DNA from 2 places in the Mycobacterium europaeum genome. Region 1 is predicted to be linked to the other one. Evidence: predicted binding sites of a transcription regulator. Region 1 holds the regulator's gene; the other holds the start of a gene.
What was found. Region 1 encodes HspR, which represses chaperone genes until heat shock. Its sites were predicted from a motif close to ANNTGAGTNNNNNNNACTCANNT; they were not measured.
Positions count from the first base shown of each region.

Region 1 (9,413 bases):
CCCGGGCACTCGTGGTGACCGCCGCCGCGGAGTGGGCCGGCCGGGTGCTGGTCGTCGTCGGCATCGCATTGGCCGTCGTCGGGTTCGCGGGCTTTTTCACGTGGACCATGTGGGGCCTGCCGTTCGCGGCGTTCGCGATCGCCGGCATCGGGTTGCTCGCCGGCGGCGTCGGCACCCGCCGCACTCCGTCGGGTCGCCGGCTGTGGTCCCGCGCGGCCGGCTTCGAGCGGCTGCTGGCCACACCGTCGGCCGAGGACCGGTTCGACTACGCCGCGCACCGCGACCTGTTCATCGCCTACATCCCCTATGCCGTGGCCCTGGGCGCCGCCGAGGCGTGGGCCGCCAAATACCGCACTGCGACGGGGACGGAGCCGCCGATCCCCGACTGGTACCCGGCGTCCCGCGACAGCAGCCCGGCCACGCTGTACTCGTCGTCCGGCGGGTTCACCAGCTTCGACTCCGCGGTGTCGGCGTCGATCAGCGCCTACACGGCTGCGCAGAGTTCCTCCTCGAGCTCGGGCGGGTCAAGCTTCAGCAGCAGCGGCGGCAGCTGGGGCGGCGGCGGTGGCGGGGGTGGCGGTACGTGGTAGACCGGACCGGCTTGGGCCGAAGGAGGTAAGGACATGTCAATCGGTATCACCGTGATCATCGTTGTGATCGTGCTGGCCGGGCTGGTCATGCTCGGCATCGTCGCGTTCAACTCGCTGCGCACGCTCGACGTGAAAGCGCAGGAGGCGCTCGGCGGTATCGACGTGCAGCTGACCCGCCGTGCCGACCTGGTGCCCAACCTGGTCAACACGGTCAAGGGTTACGCGGCGCACGAGAAGTCGGTGTTCGAGGAGGTCACCGCCGCCCGCGCGGGGGTGGCGCATGCCGCGGCGTCAAGCAGCGTCGACGAGAAGGCCCAGGCGCAGGGCCGGCTGGACCGGGCGATCGCCAACGTGCTCGCCGTCGCCGAGAACTACCCGGACCTGAAGGCCTCGACCAACTTCCTGCAGCTGCAGGAGCAGCTCGCCGACACCGAGAACCAGTTGGCGTTCGCGCGCCAGTACTACAACGACGCGGCGGCCAGCCTGAACCAGCGTGTGGTGACCATCCCGTGGACGTTCTTCACCGGCATCGCGGGAGTGCACAAGCGGCCGTTCTACCAAGCGCCGGAAGGGCAGCAGACCCCGCCGCAGGTGCAGTTCTAGGCGTGAGCAGACGGAGAACTCAGCCCAGGATCAGCGAGTCGCCGTCCGGGCTGACGTTCACCGGGACGGTGTCGCCGTCGTGCACGTCGCCGGACAGCAGCTGCTTGGCCAGCTGGTCGCCGATGGCCTGCTGCACGAGCCTGCGCAACGGCCGGGCGCCGTAGACCGGGTCGAACCCGCGCTGGGCGAGCCACTGCTTGGCCGGCAGCGACACCTCCAGCGTGAGGCGGCGCTGCGCCAGCCGCTTCTGCAGCTGGGCCAGCTGGATGTCGACGATCGACACCAGCTCGCCGGGCTCGAGGCCGTGGAAGATGATCACGTCGTCGAGCCGGTTGATGAACTCCGGCTTGAACGCCGAGCGCACCGCGGCCATCACCTGCTCCTCGCTGCCGCCCGACCCGAGGTTGGACGTCAGGATCAGGATGGTGTTGCGGAAGTCGACCGTGCGGCCCTGGCCATCCGTCAAACGGCCCTCGTCGAGCACCTGCAGCAGCACGTCGAACACGTCCGGGTGCGCCTTCTCGATCTCGTCGAACAGGATCACCGTGTACGGCCGGCGGCGCACCGCCTCGGTCAGCTGACCGCCCTGGTCGTAGCCGATGTAGCCCGGGGGCGCACCGACCAGGCGGGCGACGGAGTGCTTCTCGCCGTACTCGCTCATGTCGATGCGCACCATCGCGCGCTCGTCGTCGAACAGGAACTCCGCCAGCGCCTTGGCCAGCTCGGTCTTACCGACACCGGTCGGCCCGAGGAACATGAACGAGCCGGTCGGCCGGTTCGGGTCGGCGACGCCGGCCCGGCTGCGGCGCACCGCGTCGGACACCGCCGTCACCGCCTTCTTCTGGCCGATGACGCGCTTGCCGAGCTCGTCCTCCATGCGCAGCAGCTTGGCGGTCTCGCCCTCGAGCATGCGGCCGGCGGGGATGCCGGTCCACGCCGACACCACGTCGGCGATGTCGTCGGGTCCGACCTCCTCCTTGAGCATCACGTTCTCGCGCGCCTCGGCGTGCGGCAGCGCGGCGTCGAGCTTCTTCTCGACCTCGGGGATGCGCCCGTAGCGCAGCTCGGCGGCCTTGGCCAGGTCGCCGTCGCGCTCGGCGCGCTCGGACTCCCCGCGCAGCGCCTCCAGCTGCTCCTTGAGCTCGCGGACCACGTCGATCGCGCTCTTCTCGTTCTGCCAGCGGGTGGTCAGCTCGGCCAGCTTCTCCTTCTGGTCGGCCAGCTCGGAGCGCAGCTTCTCCAGCCGCTCCTTGGACGCCTCGTCCTCCTCCTTGGCCAGCGCCATCTCCTCGATCTCCAGGCGGCGGACCAGGCGCTCGACCTCGTCGATCTCGACCGGCCGGGAGTCGATCTCCATCTTCAGCCGGCTGGCGGCCTCGTCGACCAGGTCGATGGCCTTGTCCGGCAGGAAGCGGGCGGTGATGTAGCGGTCGGACAGCGTCGCCGCGGCGACCAGCGCCGAGTCGGTGATGCGCACGCCATGGTGCACCTCGTAGCGGTCCTTCAGGCCGCGCAGGATGCCGACGGTGTCCTCCACCGACGGCTCGCCGACCAGCACCTGCTGGAAGCGCCGCTCCAGCGCGGCGTCCTTCTCGATGTACTTGCGGTACTCGTCGAGCGTGGTGGCGCCGACCAGGCGCAGCTCGCCGCGGGCCAGCATCGGCTTGATCATGTTGCCGGCGTCCATCGCGCCCTCACCGGTCGCGCCGGCGCCGACGATGGTGTGCAGCTCGTCGATGAACGTGATGATCTGACCGGCGGAGTTCTTGATGTCGTCGAGGACGGCCTTCAGCCGCTCCTCGAACTCGCCGCGGTACTTGGCCCCGGCCACCATCGAGCCCATGTCCAGGCTGATGACGGTCTTGTCGCGCAGGCTCTCGGGCACGTCGCCGGCGACGATGCGCTGGGCCAGGCCCTCGACGATCGCGGTCTTACCCACACCGGGCTCGCCGATCAGCACCGGGTTGTTCTTGGTGCGGCGGCTCAGCACCTGCACGACGCGACGGATCTCGTTGTCGCGGCCGATGACCGGGTCGAGCTTGCCTTCGCGGGCGCGGGCGGTCAGGTCGGTGGAGTACTTCTCCAGCGCCTGGTAGGTGGCCTCCGGCTCGGGGCTGGTGACCCGGGCGCTGCCGCGCACCTTGACGAATGCGTCGCGCAGGGCCTGCGGAGAGGCGCCGTGGCCGGTCAGCAGCTTGGCGACGTCGGAGTCGCCGGTGGCCAGGCCGACCATCACGTGTTCGGTGGAGACGTACTCGTCGTCCATCTCGGTGGCCAGCTGCTGGGCGGTGGTGATGGCGGCCAGCGATTCGCGCGACAGCTGCGGCTGCGAGCTGGCGCCGCTGGTTTGCGGGAGCCGTTCGACCAGGTGCTCGGCCTCGGTGCGGATGGTCGCGGGCTGGACACCGACAGCCTCCAACAGCGGTCCCGCGATCCCGTCGGCCTGCGTCAACAGGGCCATCAGCAGGTGCGCGGGGCGGATCTCGGGGTTACCGGCGGCCGAGGCCGCCTGGAGCGCCGAGGTCAGCGCCGCCTGGGTCTTGGTTGTCGGGTTGAAAGAGTCCACGACGCCTCCGTTCGCATAGGTAGGGAAAATGCTTGTCGCGTTGTGCAACGCCGTCAAGGTTGAGTGTGTTCCGCTCAACTCTAACGAGTTTTGGAGACCGCGGCGCACGGGGTACCCCCCGAAGCGATGACGCAGATGCAGATGACGCAGACCGAGCAGCACCGAGACCCACCCGGCGGCCAGAGCCGGCCCCGCACCGCCCTCAGGCTCGCCATCGCCGGCGGGGCGCTGGCACTGGCGGGCCTGGCCGTCGCCGCGTTCCACACCGACCTCGCCGGCGCCGGCCCGTCGGCGACGACCGTCCCGGAGTCGGGCACCTTGCAGGTCAACGGGACCGGCACGACGAAGACCATCGGCTGCCACGGCGGCTACCTGTCGGTCAGCGGCCAGACCAACACCGTCACCGTCACCGGCCACTGCACCAGCCTGAGCGTCTCCGGCCACGGCAACCGCGTCGCGGTCGACAGCGCGGACGCAGTGAGCGCCTCGGGAACCGGCAACGCGGTCACCTATCACTGGGGCTCACCGAACGTCGTCAGCACCGGGACGGCCAACACCGTCGGTCAGGGCTGAGAGCGGGCTCGGCGGCGCGCGACCAGCCTAGAATCGGGCCCCGTGGGGCTCGAGGACACCGATGCGTTGCGGGTACTGCGCGACGCCTTCGCGCAGGACGACTTGGGGCCCGGCAACGAGCTCGTGAGCCGGTTCTACACCCAGTGGTTCGGCCTCGACGTCTCGGTGCGTGACCTCTTCCCGCCCGAAATGGGCGGGCAGCGGGCCGCTTTCGCGCACGCCATGCACTGGGTGTACGGCGAACTCGTCGCCCAGCGCGCCCAGGAGCCGGTGGCGCTTCTCGCCCAGCTCGGCCGGGACCACCGCAAATACGGTGTGCTGCCAGAGCATTACGACACGTTGCGCCGCGCGTTGCTGTCGACGCTGCGGACCCGGCTCGGCGACGCCTGGACCGACGCCGTCGACGACGCGGCCCGCCAGTCGCTCAACCTGATCACCGGGGTGATGAGGGGTGCCGCGGAGGCCGACGAGGGGCCGGCGTGGTGGGACGGCACGGTGATCGAGCACATGCGGGTGTCCCGCGACATCGCGGTGATCCGGCTGCAACTCGACCGGCCGATGGATTACCACCCGGGTCAGTACGTGAATGTCCAGGTCCCGCAATGCCCGCGCCGCTGGCGCTACCTGTCGCCCGCCATCCCGGCGGATCCGGGCGGCGGCATCGAGTTCCACGTCCGCGTGGTCCCCGGCGGATTGGTCAGCACCGCCATCGTCGGCGAAACGCGGCCCGGCGACCGGTGGCGGCTGTCCAGCCCGCACGGCGGCCTGCGGGTCGACCGGGACGGCGGCGACGTCCTGATGGTCGCCGGCAGCACCGGCCTGGCGCCGCTGCGGGCGCTGATCATGGACCTGTGCCGGTTCGCGGTGAACCCACGGGTCCACCTGTTCTTCGGTGCGCGCTACCGCTGCGAGCTCTACGACCTGCCGACCCTGTGGCAGGTGGCCTCCCACAATCCGTGGCTGTCGGTCTCGCCGGTCTCGGAGTACAGCGCCGACCCGGCGTGGGCCGCCGACTATCCCGACGTCACGCCGCCCCGCGGCCTGCACGTGCGCCAGACCGGGCGGCTGCCCGACGTGGTGACCAAATACGGTGGGTGGGGCGACCGGCAGATCCTGATCTGCGGCGGCCCGGCGATGGTGCGGGCCACCAAGGCCGCGCTGATCGCCAAAGGTGCTCCGCCGGAGAGCATTCAGCACGACCCGCTGTCGAGGTGAGTGGAGGAAGCATGCGCGTCGTCACCCTGCGCGACCCGGCCTCGTCGGTGGCCGCGCAGTTCGTGCCCGAGGCGGGCATGATCGGCACCTCCCTGAGCGATGCCGGCATCGAGCTGCTGGGGCAACGGCGCGGGCTGGACGCCTACGTGACGGCCGGCAAGACGATGGGCATCCCGATCCTGTATCCCTGGGCGAACCGGTTGGGCGCGAACACCTATACCGCCGAAGGCGTGACGGCGACGCTGACACCGGGCGAAAACGGCGTCCGCGCCGACCCCAACGGGTTGCCGATCCACGGGGTGCTGGCCGGCCACCCGGGCTGGCGGGTAACCACCGAAGCGGCCGACGAGTTGATCGCCGAGCTCGATTTCGGCGCCGACCCGCAACTGCTGGCCAGCTTCCCGTACCCGCATGTGCTGACGGTGTCGGTGCGGCTGGCCGCCCGGACGTTGACGGTGCGCGCCACGGTGACCGCCACCGGTGCCCAGCCCGTCCCGCTGTGCTTCGGGTTTCACCCCTACCTACAGCTCCCCGACGTACCGCGCGCCGAATGGGTGATCGAGACACCGCCGCTGCGGCATCTGCAGCTCGACCACCTCGGGCTGCCCACCGGCGAATCCGAACCCCAGCCGGCGCTGTCAGAGCCCTTGGGGGACAAGGCCTTCGACGACGCCTATGACCAGGTGCCCGACGGCGCGGTGTTCGCGGTGTCGGGCGGCGGCCGGCGCGTGGAGGTGCACTTCGAACGCGGCTATCCGGCGACACAGATCTTCGCGCCGAAGGCCGAAGAAATCGTCTGCTTCGAGCCGATGACCGCGCCGACGGACGCCCTGCGCCGCGGTGGCTACCATCGCGCGCGGCCGGGCGAGCCTGCGGTCGCGCAGTTTTCGATCAGGGTCTGATCAGCCGCGCCGTCTGCGCGGCTGCCACACCACCACGGCGGTGCTCTTGGGCACCACCGCCAGATCGCGGCGCTGGCCGGCGCGCACCTGCGTCAACTCCTCGGTGAGCTCCTGCACGCGGGCCTGCAACGCCTCGACCTGGTTGGTCAGCTCGATGATGCGTTTGATGCCGGCCAGGTTGACGCCCTCGTCCTGGGACAGCCGCTGCACCTCGCGCAGCAGGTCGACGTCGTGCTCCGAATAACGCCGTCCCCCACCGGAAGTGCGGCGCGGGCTGACCAGACCGAGGCGGTCATAGGTGCGCAGGGTCTGGGCGTGCATGCCGGCCAGCTCGGCGGCCACCGAGATCAGGAACGTCCGGGATTCCTCCCGTGAATTCTTGGCCATCAGCGATTGCCCGCCCATCCCGCCCGGGGATCGAACCCGCTGGCCCGCTCCGCGGCCGCGTAGGCCTCCAGCGCCTCGGCCGCGGCGCCCTCCACGTTCGGCGGCACGGCGACCTTGACGGTGACCAGCAAGTCCCCGTTGCCGCCGCTGCGCTTGGGGACGCCCCGCCCACGCACCCGCAGGATGCGGCCGTCGGAGGTGCCCTTGGGCACCCGGACGCCGACCTTGCCGTCCAGCGTGGGCACCGAAATCGTTGAGCCCAAGGCCAATTCGGTGAAGCTGACCGGAACCGTCACGGTGAGATCGTCGCCGTCGCGGCCGAAGACCTTGTCCGGCCGCACGTGCACGGTGACGTACAGGTCGCCCGACGGGGCGCCGCGCAGGCCGGCCTCGCCCTGTCCGGGCAGCCGGATGCGCTGCCCATCCTCGACCCCGGGTGGAATCCGCACGTTGATGGTGCGGGTGCGGGTGGTGACCCCGGTGCCCTTGCACTCCTCGCAGGGGTGCTCGATGATCGAGCCGCTGCCCCGGCAGTCGGTGCACGGTTCGGAGAACCCGAACGCGCCCTGGTTGCGGCTGATGACGCCGGAACCGTTGCACGTGGGGCACACCTTCGGGCTGGTGCCCGGCCGCGCCCCGCTGCCATGGCAGTTGGTGCACGGCGCCGGGCTGGTCAGCCGCAACGGCATGGCCACGCCCTTGGCAGCCTCGACGAAGTCCAGCTGCGTCTCGGTCTCCAGGTCGTTGCCCCGGCGCGGCCGGCTGGGACGCGCGCCGGCGCCGCGCCCGAACAGGCCGCCGAACAGGTCGCCGATGTTCGCGCCGCCGCTTCGGCCGGCGGCGTCGAACAAATCGTTGAGGTTGAACTCGGCGCCGTCACCGCCGGCGCCGAATCCGCCGAAACCGCCCGCGTCGAACCGGCGTCCGCCGAAGCCGCCGCCCGCGAACAGGCGGCGGGTCTCGTCGTACTCCTTGCGCTTGGCCGGATCCGACAACACGTTGTGCGCCTCGGAGACGGCCTTGAATCGCTCGCCGGCGGCGGGGTTGTCGGGATTGGCGTCCGGATGCAGGTCGCGCGCCAGCTTGCGGTAGGCGCGCTTGATCTCTTCGGGACTGGCGTCAGAGGAGACGCCCAGCTCCTTATAGAAGTCCTTTTCGACCCATTCTCGCTGGGCCATGTCGCGTCACCCCCTCCCACCTTTCTGCTGTGTTGTGCTGATTGTGTGGTCTATTCACCGGACGCGCCGGGCTTATCGTCCGATTCGGCCGCCTCGGCCGCCGCGGAACCCTCGTCCTCGACCGTGTCCACGACGCCGACCAACGCGTGCCGCAGGACCTGGTCGCCCAGCTTGTAGCCCTGCCGCATGACCGTGCCGATCACCGGCTTGGAGCCGCCGTCGCCCTCGTGCTGCACGGCCTCGTGCAACACCGGATCGAAGTCCTCGCCCTCCTCGCCGAACGCCGTCAGACCGAGCCCGGTCAGGGCGCTGTCGAGCTTGTCGGCCACCGACTTCAGCGGGCCGGACTCCAGGTCGCCGTGTTTGCGCGCCCGCTCGAGATCGTCGAGCACGCCCAGCAATTGGGTGACCACGGCGGCCTTGGCCCGGTCGGCCGCGGCCTGCTGGTCGCGCAGCGCGCGCTTGCGGTAGTTGGCGAAGTCGGCCTGAACCCGTTGCAGGTCGGCGAGCAACTCGGTGGCCTTGCCGGCCTCCTCGGGGCTTTCGCCGGCGAACTCGTCGGCCGGCGCCGCCTCGCCCGACGTTGCGCCGGGCGAGGCGTGCCGTACTTCACCGGTCTGCGGGTCGATCCGCCGCTTGTCGGTGACGGTCACCTGCTCCTGTGGGTTGGCCTCTTGATTTCCCTGGGTCACTTGGACTCCCGGTCGTCGTCGACCACCTCCGCGTCCACGACGTCATCGGCGGAACCGGACGGGCCTCCGGCGGCGTCAGCGCCGGCCCCACCGGCCGCTTGAGTGGCCTCGTAGATCGCCTGACCGAGAGCTTGGGACTCCTGGCCCAGCTTCTCCATCGCCGCCTTGATCGCGGAGATGTCGGTGCCGCCCAGCGCGGTCTTGGCCTCGGCGATCGCGCCGTCGACCTTGGACAGCGTCTCCTCGGGGACCTTCGACCCGCCCTCGGCCTCGCGCTGGTCGGAGACGAACTTCTCCGTCTGGTAGACCAGCGACTCGGCCTGGTTGCGGATGTCGGCCTCCTCGCGACGCTGCCGGTCCTCCTCGGCGTGCGCCTCGGCGTCCTTGATCATCCGGTCGATCTCCTCCTTGGACAGGCCGGAGCCCTCCTGGATCTTGATCGTGTTCTCCTTGCCGGTGCCCTTGTCCTTGGCGGTGACGTGCACGATGCCGTTGGCGTCGATGTCGAAGGTGACCTCGATCTGCGGCACGCCGCGCGGGGCCGGCGGGATGCCGGTCAGCTCGAAGGAGCCGAGCAGCTTGTTGTGCGAGGCGATTTCGCGCTCACCCTGGTAGACCTGGATCTGCACCGACGGCTGGTTGTCGTCGGCCGTGGTGAAGGTCTCCGACCGCTTGGTGGGGATCGTGGTGTTGCGCTCGATGAGCTT
Region 1 covers NZ_CP157315.1:4,234,579-4,243,991, forward strand. Annotated here, with positions in the region: gene U8D42_RS19530 (DUF2207 domain-containing protein) at 1-590, shown strand, start outside; gene U8D42_RS19535 (LemA family protein) at 624-1,193, shown strand; gene clpB (ATP-dependent chaperone ClpB) at 1,213-3,759, opposite strand; gene U8D42_RS19545 (DUF3060 domain-containing protein) at 3,886-4,332, shown strand; gene U8D42_RS19550 (FAD-binding oxidoreductase) at 4,375-5,547, shown strand; gene U8D42_RS19555 (aldose 1-epimerase) at 5,559-6,449, shown strand; gene U8D42_RS19560 (heat shock protein transcriptional repressor HspR) at 6,450-6,836, opposite strand; gene dnaJ (molecular chaperone DnaJ) at 6,836-8,014, opposite strand; gene grpE (nucleotide exchange factor GrpE) at 8,065-8,706, opposite strand; gene dnaK (molecular chaperone DnaK) at 8,703-9,413, opposite strand, start outside.

Region 2 (9,413 bases), 2.3 Mb from region 1:
CGTCGATCTGCAGCGTCACGGCTGCAGCCTAACGAGGTCAGCCGTTGCCGTAGACGCGGGTGGGCGCGACCAGTACGACGGCCCGGCGCTCCCCGGCCATGACGCGGTCGTAGGTGTCCCAGTCGTCGTGGGTGCCGCCCGCGGCGGTGAACACCTCGCGAAGCAGCAGCCGCAGCCGGTCGGGGGTCAGCCACGGCTGCGGGTCGTCGGGGCCGGCCAGCTCCGCGCGGCCCTCGACGGTCACCCACCGCCATCCGTTGCGGAAGGTGATCGCCAGCTGCGGCCGTTCCCGGAGATTGCCCAGTTTGACCTTGCCGTAGGTCGTGAAGCCCAAAACCTCCCGGCCGTTTTCGGGGTGCGCGAGCAGGCCGACGTTGACCAGCGAGGCCTGCACGGTTGTGTCGGCGCGGACGGTGGACACCACCGCCAGCCCGTGTTCCGCCGCGGCCAACGCGACGGCGTCGCGCAGTGTTGTCACGTGAGTTCCTCGACGAACGGGGTCCGGAAGACGTAGCGGCTGGTGGGGACGGTGTCGATGTTCTCGTTGGCGCCGAATGCCGTGGTGCTGGCAACCATTCGGCCCAACCGGTCCTGGAGGTCGGCGTCGTCGGCGGCGCCGAAGAACGCCTTGAGATCGGTGATGGCCTCCGCGGGGAACAGCTCTTCGACGATGCCCGCGATCTCCGGTGCGTCGGGGGTCAGCGTTCGCACCACCCAGTTCTGGGTGTAGCCGAAGGTCGACTGCGTCTCGATGGCCACCGAGGTGTGGTCGCGCTGCCACCGGGTCAGCCAACTGTCCCGGTCCAGGCCGGCGGGCCGGCGCAGCAGCGCGATATTGGCCAACCCCGCGGTGCGGGCACCGGATTCGGTCACCGGCGCCTTCAGCGGGACCGACTCGGTCACCAGGTACGCGGCGAGCTGTTGGCACTCCGCCTCCAGCAGGGTCAGCGCCGCGGCCATCTGCTCGCCGTAACACTGTTGGGTCCACATGCTCACCACCGCCGCGACCGGGGGGTCCAACGTGGTGAGCGTCATCAGTGAGTGGCGCACCGCGTCGTCGCGGACGTTGACCGACAGCCCCGGCAGGCGCAATTCCAACAGGGCATTGGCGACGGGCCCCCGCTGGCGGGCGCACCACTCCTCGTCCGAATCGGAACGCATGAGCACGGCGATGACCTTTTCCATAGGCAGAACCTACCGCCGGCGACCGCGCTATTTGACCAGCCGCACCTGGTGCTCGCCGCTGACCAGGGTGCCGATGGTCTTGGCCAGCTGCCGATAGGACTCGTCGCGTCCGCTGGACGAGCGGTACACCAGGCCGATGCGCCGCCCGGGCCGGGGGGCGGCGAACCGCGCCAGGCCGAGCCGGCTTCGCGTCGCCTCGACCGGCACCGCGCTCTGCGGGATCAGCGTGACCCCCAGCCCGCCGGTCACGCATTGCACGGCGGTGGCCAGCGACGCCGCGCGGGTGTTGGCCAACTCCGCTCGCACGCCCGCCTTGTGGCACACCTCCAGGGCCTGATCGCGCAGGCAGTGCCCCTCTTCCAGCAGCAGCAAGGGCAAGTCGGCCAATGCCGTCGCCGGCACCCGCCGTTTTCCCGACAGCGGATGCCCGGGCGGCAGCGCGAGGACGAAGTCCTCGTCGTAGATCGGGACCGCGGTGACACCGCCGGCGTCGACGGGCAACGCCATCAGCGCCGCGTCCAGCGCTCCTTCCCGCAGCACCGTCAGCAGCCGCTCGGTCTGGTCTTCGGTCACCCGCAAGGTCATCCCGGGGAATTGCTCGGCGAGGCCGGCGAGCACGGTGGGCAGGACGTAGGGCGCCACCGTCGGGATGAGCCCCAGCCGCATCCCGGCGCGCAACGGATCGGATGAGCCCGCGGCAGCGGCGGAGAACGCGTCCACCGCCTCGATCACGGCCTGGGCGCGCGGCAGCAGCTCCGCGCCCTCCGCCGTCAAGAGGACACGCCGCGTCGAGCGCTCGATGAGCCGGGTGCCGAGGCCGGTCTCCAGCGCCGCCAGCGCCTGCGACAGCGTGGACTGACTGACACCGAGACTGGTTGCGGCACTGCTGAACTGACGCTTTTCGGCGATCGCGGCGAACGCGCGGAGGCCGGCGATGGTGGGCTGATAAGTCTTATCGGGCATACCTATTAGTGTAGTGGGAAATATCACCTTTACTTCAGCCTGGGTGAACGGCACTATGGGTGACGACCGCTAATCTTGAGTAAATCCAATAAGGAGCGACATGCCTCTGCTGACCATCGGCGACCAGTTCCCCGCCTACGAGCTCACCGCGCTGATCGCGGGCGACCTGTCCAAGGTCGACGCCCAACAGCCCGAGGACTACTTCACCACCGTCACCAGCGAGGACTACGAGGGCAAGTGGCGCGTCGTGTTCTTCTGGCCCAAGGACTTCACCTTTGTGTGCCCGACCGAGATTGCCGCGTTCGGCAAGCTCAACGACGAGTTCGCCGACCGTGACGCGCAGGTCCTGGGTGTTTCGATCGACAGCGAGTTCGTGCACTTCAACTGGCGGGCCCAGCACGAGGACCTGAAGACCTTGCCGTTCCCCATGCTCTCGGACATCAAGCGTGAGCTGAGCCTGGCCACCGGCGTCCTCAACGCCGATGGCGTGGCAGACCGCGCCACCTTCATCGTGGACCCCGACAACGAGATCCAATTCGTCTCGGTCACCGCCGGTTCCGTGGGACGCAACGTGGAGGAAGTGCTGCGGGTTCTCGACGCGCTGCAGTCCGACGAGCTGTGCGCCTGCAACTGGCGCAAGGGCGACCCGACGCTGAACGCCACCGAGCTGCTCAAGGCCTCGGCCTAGTCGCCTAAGGTCTGCTGAGGAGGCGAGATGAGCGTAGACAACCTCAAAGAGGCACTGCCTGAGTACGCCAAGGACCTCAAGCTCAACCTGGGCTCGATCACGCGCACGACCGAGCTCAACGAGGAACAGCTGTGGGGCACCCTGTTGGCTACCGCCGCAGCGACGCGGAACGCCCAGGTGATCAGCGAGATCGGCGCCGAGGCGGCCGACATCCTGTCCGCCGGGGCATACAACGCGGCGCTGGGAGCCGCATCGATCATGGCGATGAACAACGTGTTCTACCGTGGCCGGGGCTTCCTGGACGGCAAGTACGACGACCTGCGTGCGGGATTGCGGATGAACCTCATCGCCAATCCCGGCGTGGAGAAGGCGAACTTCGAGCTGTGGTGCTTCGCGGTGTCGGCGATCAACGGATGCCCGGACTGTGTGGCCTCCCACGAGCACACGCTGCGCGAGGCGGGCGTGGGCCGGGAGACCATCCACGAGGCGCTGAAGGCCGCGGCGATCGTCTCCGGCGTGGCGCAAGCGCTCATCACCTCCCAGACGCCGGCTGCCGTCGGCTGACGCAGTGACGGCACCAGCCTGGGTAGAGCACGCCATCTGGTGGCAGGTCTACCCGCTGGGGTTCGTCGGCGCCTTCCCCGTGTCGTCGGAGCCGCCGCAGCCGGACCAACACCGGCTGCGGCGGCTCGTCGACTGGTTCGACCACGCCATCGCGCTGGGCGCGTCCGGCGTCGCGCTGGGACCGATCTTCGCCTCGCGCACACACGGTTACGACACCACCGACCACTACCGCATCGATCCGCGGCTCGGTGACGACGCCGACTTCGACCACCTCGTCGCCGAGGCCCGTCGCCGCGGCCTGCGCATCCTGCTCGACGGCGTGTTCAATCACGTCGGCCTGGATTTCCCCCGCTACCGGGAGGCGCCCAACGACGAGGCCGCCGCGCGCTGGTTTCGCGGGCGCCCCGGACGCTTTCACACGTTCGAGGGCCACGCGGAGCTGATCACGCTCAATCACGACAATCCCGAAGTGGTCGACTACACCGTCGACGTGATGACGCACTGGCTGGACCGCGGCGCCGACGGCTGGCGCCTCGACGCGGCCTACGCGGTGCCGGAACGCTTCTGGGCATCCACACTGCCCCGGGTGCGCGAGCGGTTCCCGGAGTCCTGGTTCGTCGGCGAGCTCATCCACGGTGACTACGCCGCGGTGGTCCGGGCCGCCACGTTCGACTCGGCCACCCAATACGAGCTGTGGAAGGCGATTTGGAGCAGCCTCAACGACGGCAACTTCTTCGAGCTGGACTGGGCGCTGCAGCGCCACGGCGAGTTCCTGGCCCGCTTCGCCCCGCTCACCTTCATCGGTAACCATGACGTCACTCGCATCGCGAGCCGGCTCGAACGCCCCGAGCACGTGGCACACGCGCTGGTGATCCTGCTGACCGTCGGCGGCGTGCCCAGCGTGTACGCCGGTGACGAGCTGGGATTCCGCGGCGTCAAGGAGGAGCGGTACGGCGGCGACGACGCGGTTCGCCCGGAGTTCACCTCTCCCCCAATGGAATTGGATGCCTTCGGGGCGCAGATGTGGGCGTTGCACCAGTTCCTCGTGGGGCTGCGTCGCCGTCACCCATGGCTGCACGGGGCGACGACCAGCCCGGTGCGGTTGGAAAACCGGCACTACGTGTACGAGGCCCGCTGCGGGGACAACGCGCTGCTGGTCGCCCTCAACATCGACGACGAGCCGCTGCGCCTGGCGCTGCCGGAGCTGGGTACGGCCCACCGAAAGGTCATCGGCGGATCGGCGGCCCCGCCCGAAGAGGTGGTGGACACGCTTGTCGTGGAACCGCACGGCTGGCGGATTTTAAGCCCGGCCTAGGCGTTGCAGTGTCAGCCGGTCCTGCTGGCCGTCGTAGTACTTGTCCAGGACCGCAAGGAAATCCGCGTTGTCGTCGGTCGCGTGGGCGAACAACGTCATCGACGAGCGCAGCTTCAGGTCGTCTGGCGAGCCGAAGATCTCGCCGATCGACCGGCCCTGCACTTCGTTCACCAACCGGGTGCACTCGCGCAGCCGCGGTCCCAGTACGTCGTGGCGCAGATAGCCCTTGGCTTCCCCGAGCGAGGAGATGCCATACCGATCGGCGGTCGGACTGCTGCCCAGACCGCGCAATTGCGGGAACACGAACCACATCCAGTGACCGCGTTTTCGCCCGTCGCGCAACTCCGCGACGACGTGCGGGTAGACCGCGGCCTGAGCCTTGGTGAAGCGATTCAGATCGTAGGGGTCGGTCGCCGATTCCATGTGACTACGGTGGCACACTGTGGAATCCAAAAGACGGAAGGCCGTCCAACGACGAGTGCCCAGGGTGCGCGATCTCGCGCCGCTGATCCGGTTCAAGCGGCCGCAGTTCGACGCGACCAGGCGCCGCCTCGACACCGCGTACACCATCGAGGACCTGCGGCGCATCGCTCGACGGCGCACGCCCCGGGCGGCGTTCGACTACACCGACGGCGCCGCCGAGGACGAGCTTTCCCTCGGGCGCGCCCGACAAGCGTTTCGCGACATCGAGTTTCATCCGACGATTCTGCGTGACGTCACGAACGTGACCGCCGGCTGGAACGTCCTGGGTGCACCGGTGGTCCTGCCGTTCGGCATCGCGCCCACCGGCTTCACCCGGTTGATGCACACCGAGGGCGAGATCGCCGGCGCGGCGGCGGCGGCCAAGGCGGGCATCCCGTTCTCGCTGTCCACCCTGGGCACCTGCGCGATCGAGGACCTGGCGACCGCCGTTCCGCAGGGCAGGAAGTGGTTTCAGCTGTACATGTGGCGCGACCGCGAACGGTCGATGGCGCTGGTGCAGCGCGCGGCCGATGCGGGTTTCGACACCCTGCTGGCCACCGTCGACGTCCCGGTCTCCGGCGCCCGGCTGCGCGACAACCGCAACGGGATGACGATCCCGCCGACGCTGACGCTACGCACCGTGCTCGACGCCGTGCCGCACCCGAAATGGTGGTTCGACCTGTTGACCACCGAGCCGCTGGCGTTCGCGTCGCTGGACCGCTGGCCGGGCACCGTCGCCGAGTACCTGAGCACCATGTTCGACCCGAGCCTCACCTTCGACGACTTGGAGTGGATCAAGGCCCAATGGCCGGGCAAGTTGGTGGTCAAGGGCATCCAGACGCTCGACGACGCCCGCGCCGTCGTCGACCGCGGTGTCGACGGCATCGTGTTGTCGAATCACGGTGGGCGGCAACTGGATCGGGCCCCGGTGCCCTTCCATTTGCTGCCGTCGGTCGCGCGGGAGGTCGGCAAGCACACCGAGATCCTGCTGGACACCGGCATCATGTCGGGCGCCGACATCGTGGCGGCCATCGCGCTGGGCGCGCGCTGCACGCTGGTCGGGCGGGCCTACCTGTACGGGCTGATGGCCGGCGGCGAAGCCGGCGTCACCCGCGCGATCGACATCCTGGCCGAAGGCGTGATCCGGACCATGCGGCTGCTCGGCGTCACCTGCCTCGAGGAGCTGTCGCCCAAGCACGTGACGCAATTGCGCCGACTGGGGCCGGTCCCGCCGGTGTGAAGCTGGCCGCACATTCGACACCGAGTGTGAGGCTGGCCGCACACTCGTCACGGCCTGACCCCGCGGGAACAAACCGGCGCCGGGCAGGGTTGAGCGCATCAGACTCAGTTTTGGAGGATTGATGGCTGAAGCCAAATCAATGCCGGTGCTGTTCGTCACCGACACCATCGTGTTGCCTGGCATGGTCGTGCCGATCGCGCTCGACGAGGCCGCCCGGGCGGCGATCGACGCCGCCCAGGCGACCGAATCCGGGCAGCTGCTGATCGCGCCCCGGCTGGACGACCGTTACCCGTCGCACGGCGTGATCGCCAAGATCTTGCAGGTGGGACGCATCGCGGGCGGCGGTACCGCGGCCGTCGTGCGCGGTGAGCGCAGGGCGCAGATCGGGACCGGCGCGTCCGGGCCCGGCGCGGCGCTGTGGGTCGAGGTCACCGAGGTCCCCGAGACCGAGACGACGGACGAGGTCAAGGCCCTGACTTCGGAGTACAAGCAGCTGCTGCTGGCCATGCTGCAACGGCGCGAGGCCTGGGAGATCGTCGACTACGTCAACAGGCTGACCGACCCGTCGGCGCTGGCGGACACGTCCGGATACGCGTCGTACCTGTCCAGCGAGCAGAAACGGCAACTGGTCGAGACCGTCGACGTGGCCGAGCGGCTGCGCGTGCTGATCGAGTGGACCAGCGCCCACCTGGCCGAGGTCGAGGTCAACGACAAGATCGCCGAGGACGTGCGCGAGGGCATGGAGAAGACCCAGAAGGAGTTCCTGCTGCGCCAGCAGCTGGCCGCCATCCGCAAGGAACTCGGCGACGGCGAACCCGACGGATCCGACGATTACCGGGCCCGCGTGGAGGCGGCCGGCCTGCCCGAGAAGGTGCGCGAGGCCGCGCTGCGCGAGGTCGGCAAGCTGGAGCGGTCCAGTGATCAGAGCCCGGAAAGCGGCTGGATCCGCACCTGGCTGGACACCGTGCTCGACCTGCCCTGGAACGTGCGGACCGAGGATTCGACGGACCTGAAGGCCGCGCGCGGCGTGTTGGACGCCGATCACCACGGGCTGGACGACGTGAAGGACCGCATCGTCGAGTACCTGGCCGTGCGGGCGCGCCGCGCCCAGCGCGGGCTGCAGGTCGTCGGCGGCCGCGGCTCCGGCGCCGTGATGGTGCTGGCCGGTCCCCCCGGCGTGGGCAAGACGTCGCTGGGCGAGAGCGTCGCCCGGGCCCTGGGCCGCAAGTTCGTGCGCGTCGCCCTGGGCGGCGTGCGCGACGAGGCCGAGATCCGCGGGCACCGGCGCACCTATGTGGGCGCGCTGCCCGGCCGGATCGTGCGCGCCATCGGCGAGGCGGGATCGATGAATCCCGTTGTGCTGCTGGACGAGATCGACAAGGTCGGTTCCGACTACCGGGGTGACCCGAGCGCGGCGCTGCTCGAGGTGCTCGACCCGGCGCAGAACCACACGTTCCGCGACCACTACCTGGATCTGGACCTGGACCTGTCCGACGTGGTGTTCCTGGCCACCGCCAACGTGATCGAGAACATCCCGTCGGCGCTGCTCGACCGCATGGAACTGGTGCAGATCGACGGCTACACCGAGGACGACAAGGTCGCCATCGCCCGCGACTACCTGCTGCCCCGGCAGCGGGAGCGGGCCGCGCTGACCGACGACGAGGTGACGATCACCGACGCGGCGTTGCGCAAGATCGCCGCCGACTACACCCGCGAGCCCGGGGTGCGGCAGTTCGAGCGGCTGCTGGCCAAGGCGCTGCGCAAGGTGACCACCAAGCTGGCGGAAACGCCCGAGCCGATCACCCTCGACGAACCGGATCTGGTGGATTACCTTGGCCGCCCGCGCTTCACGCCGGAATCGGCCGAGCGCACGGCGGTGCCCGGCGTGGCCACCGGCCTGGCCGTCACCGGCCTGGGCGGCGACGTGCTGTACATCGAAGCCGGCGCCACCGACGGTGAAGCCGGGTTGCAGCTGACCGGGCAGCTGGGTGACGTGATGAAGGAATCGGCGCAGATCGCGCTGTCCTATGTGCGCTCCCACGCCCAGGCGTTGGGGGTCGACCCCAAGGCCCTCGACCGGCGCATCCACGTGCACGTGCCCGCCGGCGCGGTGCCCAAGGACGGCCCGTCGGCCGGCGTCACCATGGTGACCGCGCTGGTGTCGATGGCGACCGGACGCCAGGTGCGCTCGGATGTCGGCATGACCGGCGAGGTCACCCTGAACGGGCGGGTGTTGCCGATCGGCGGCGTGAAGCAGAAGCTACTGGCCGCGCAACGGGCGGGGCTGTCGACGGTCTTCATCCCGGCGCGCAACGAGCCCGATCTGGACGACGTGCCCGCCGAGGTGCTCTCCGCGCTGGACGTGCGGCCGATGACCGATGTCGCCGACATCGTCGCGCAGGCGCTGGAACCGCACGCCGAGCCCGCGACGCTGGCTGCCTGATGTGAGGTTTGCCGGAACGCCGGCAAGGGTCCCTGCCCCCGCCCGGCATGAGGCCAGGGGTGCTTTGCTGCCCGACCGCACGGACCTGGGCCGACGCAGCAAATACGGCGAAGAGGTTTTCCGCATCCACCCGCCGGGTATTGCGTGGTTGGAGGTTCGACTGCCCGTAGGGGCGATGGGGTGAGCGAATCACCAAGTCAATTGGTTCAGCTGCGTAGGCAGCCAAACTGCTCGACAAGGGGATTCATCATGAAGTTGAACAGAATCGCAGCCGGCGCGCTCATGGCCGGCACCATCACGTCCGCGGCATTCGGCATCGGGGCCGGTGTGGCGCAGGCCGACCCGAATGGCCCGAACGTGCCGGGCCCGAACGTTCCGGGGCCCAACGTGCCCGGCCCGGATGTGCGGGCGCCGGGCCAGCTGCCGCCGCCGGGGACGCCGATTTGTAACGGCGGTCCCGGGGTCAACTGCAACCGTCCGGGCACTCCCCTTCCGCCGGGGCAGGGCGGTCTGACGCCCCCGCCGGGCCACTACAACGACCCGGTCGGCTACG
Region 2 covers NZ_CP157315.1:1,916,964-1,926,376, forward strand. Annotated here, with positions in the region: gene U8D42_RS09040 (enoyl-CoA hydratase/isomerase family protein) at 1-19, opposite strand, end outside; gene U8D42_RS09045 (TIGR03618 family F420-dependent PPOX class oxidoreductase) at 38-478, opposite strand; gene U8D42_RS09050 (EthD domain-containing protein) at 475-1,185, opposite strand; gene U8D42_RS09055 (hydrogen peroxide-inducible genes activator) at 1,213-2,148, opposite strand; gene U8D42_RS09060 (peroxiredoxin) at 2,249-2,836, shown strand; gene U8D42_RS09065 (alkyl hydroperoxide reductase) at 2,864-3,400, shown strand; gene U8D42_RS09070 (alpha-amylase family glycosyl hydrolase) at 3,405-4,715, shown strand; gene U8D42_RS09075 (DUF1810 domain-containing protein) at 4,701-5,138, opposite strand; gene U8D42_RS09080 (alpha-hydroxy acid oxidase) at 5,158-6,417, shown strand; gene lon (endopeptidase La) at 6,539-8,860, shown strand; gene U8D42_RS09090 (hypothetical protein) at 9,110-9,413, shown strand, end outside.
Region 2: a site for HspR is predicted at 6,505-6,527, ahead of lon (endopeptidase La). Genes of this name have one in related genera too.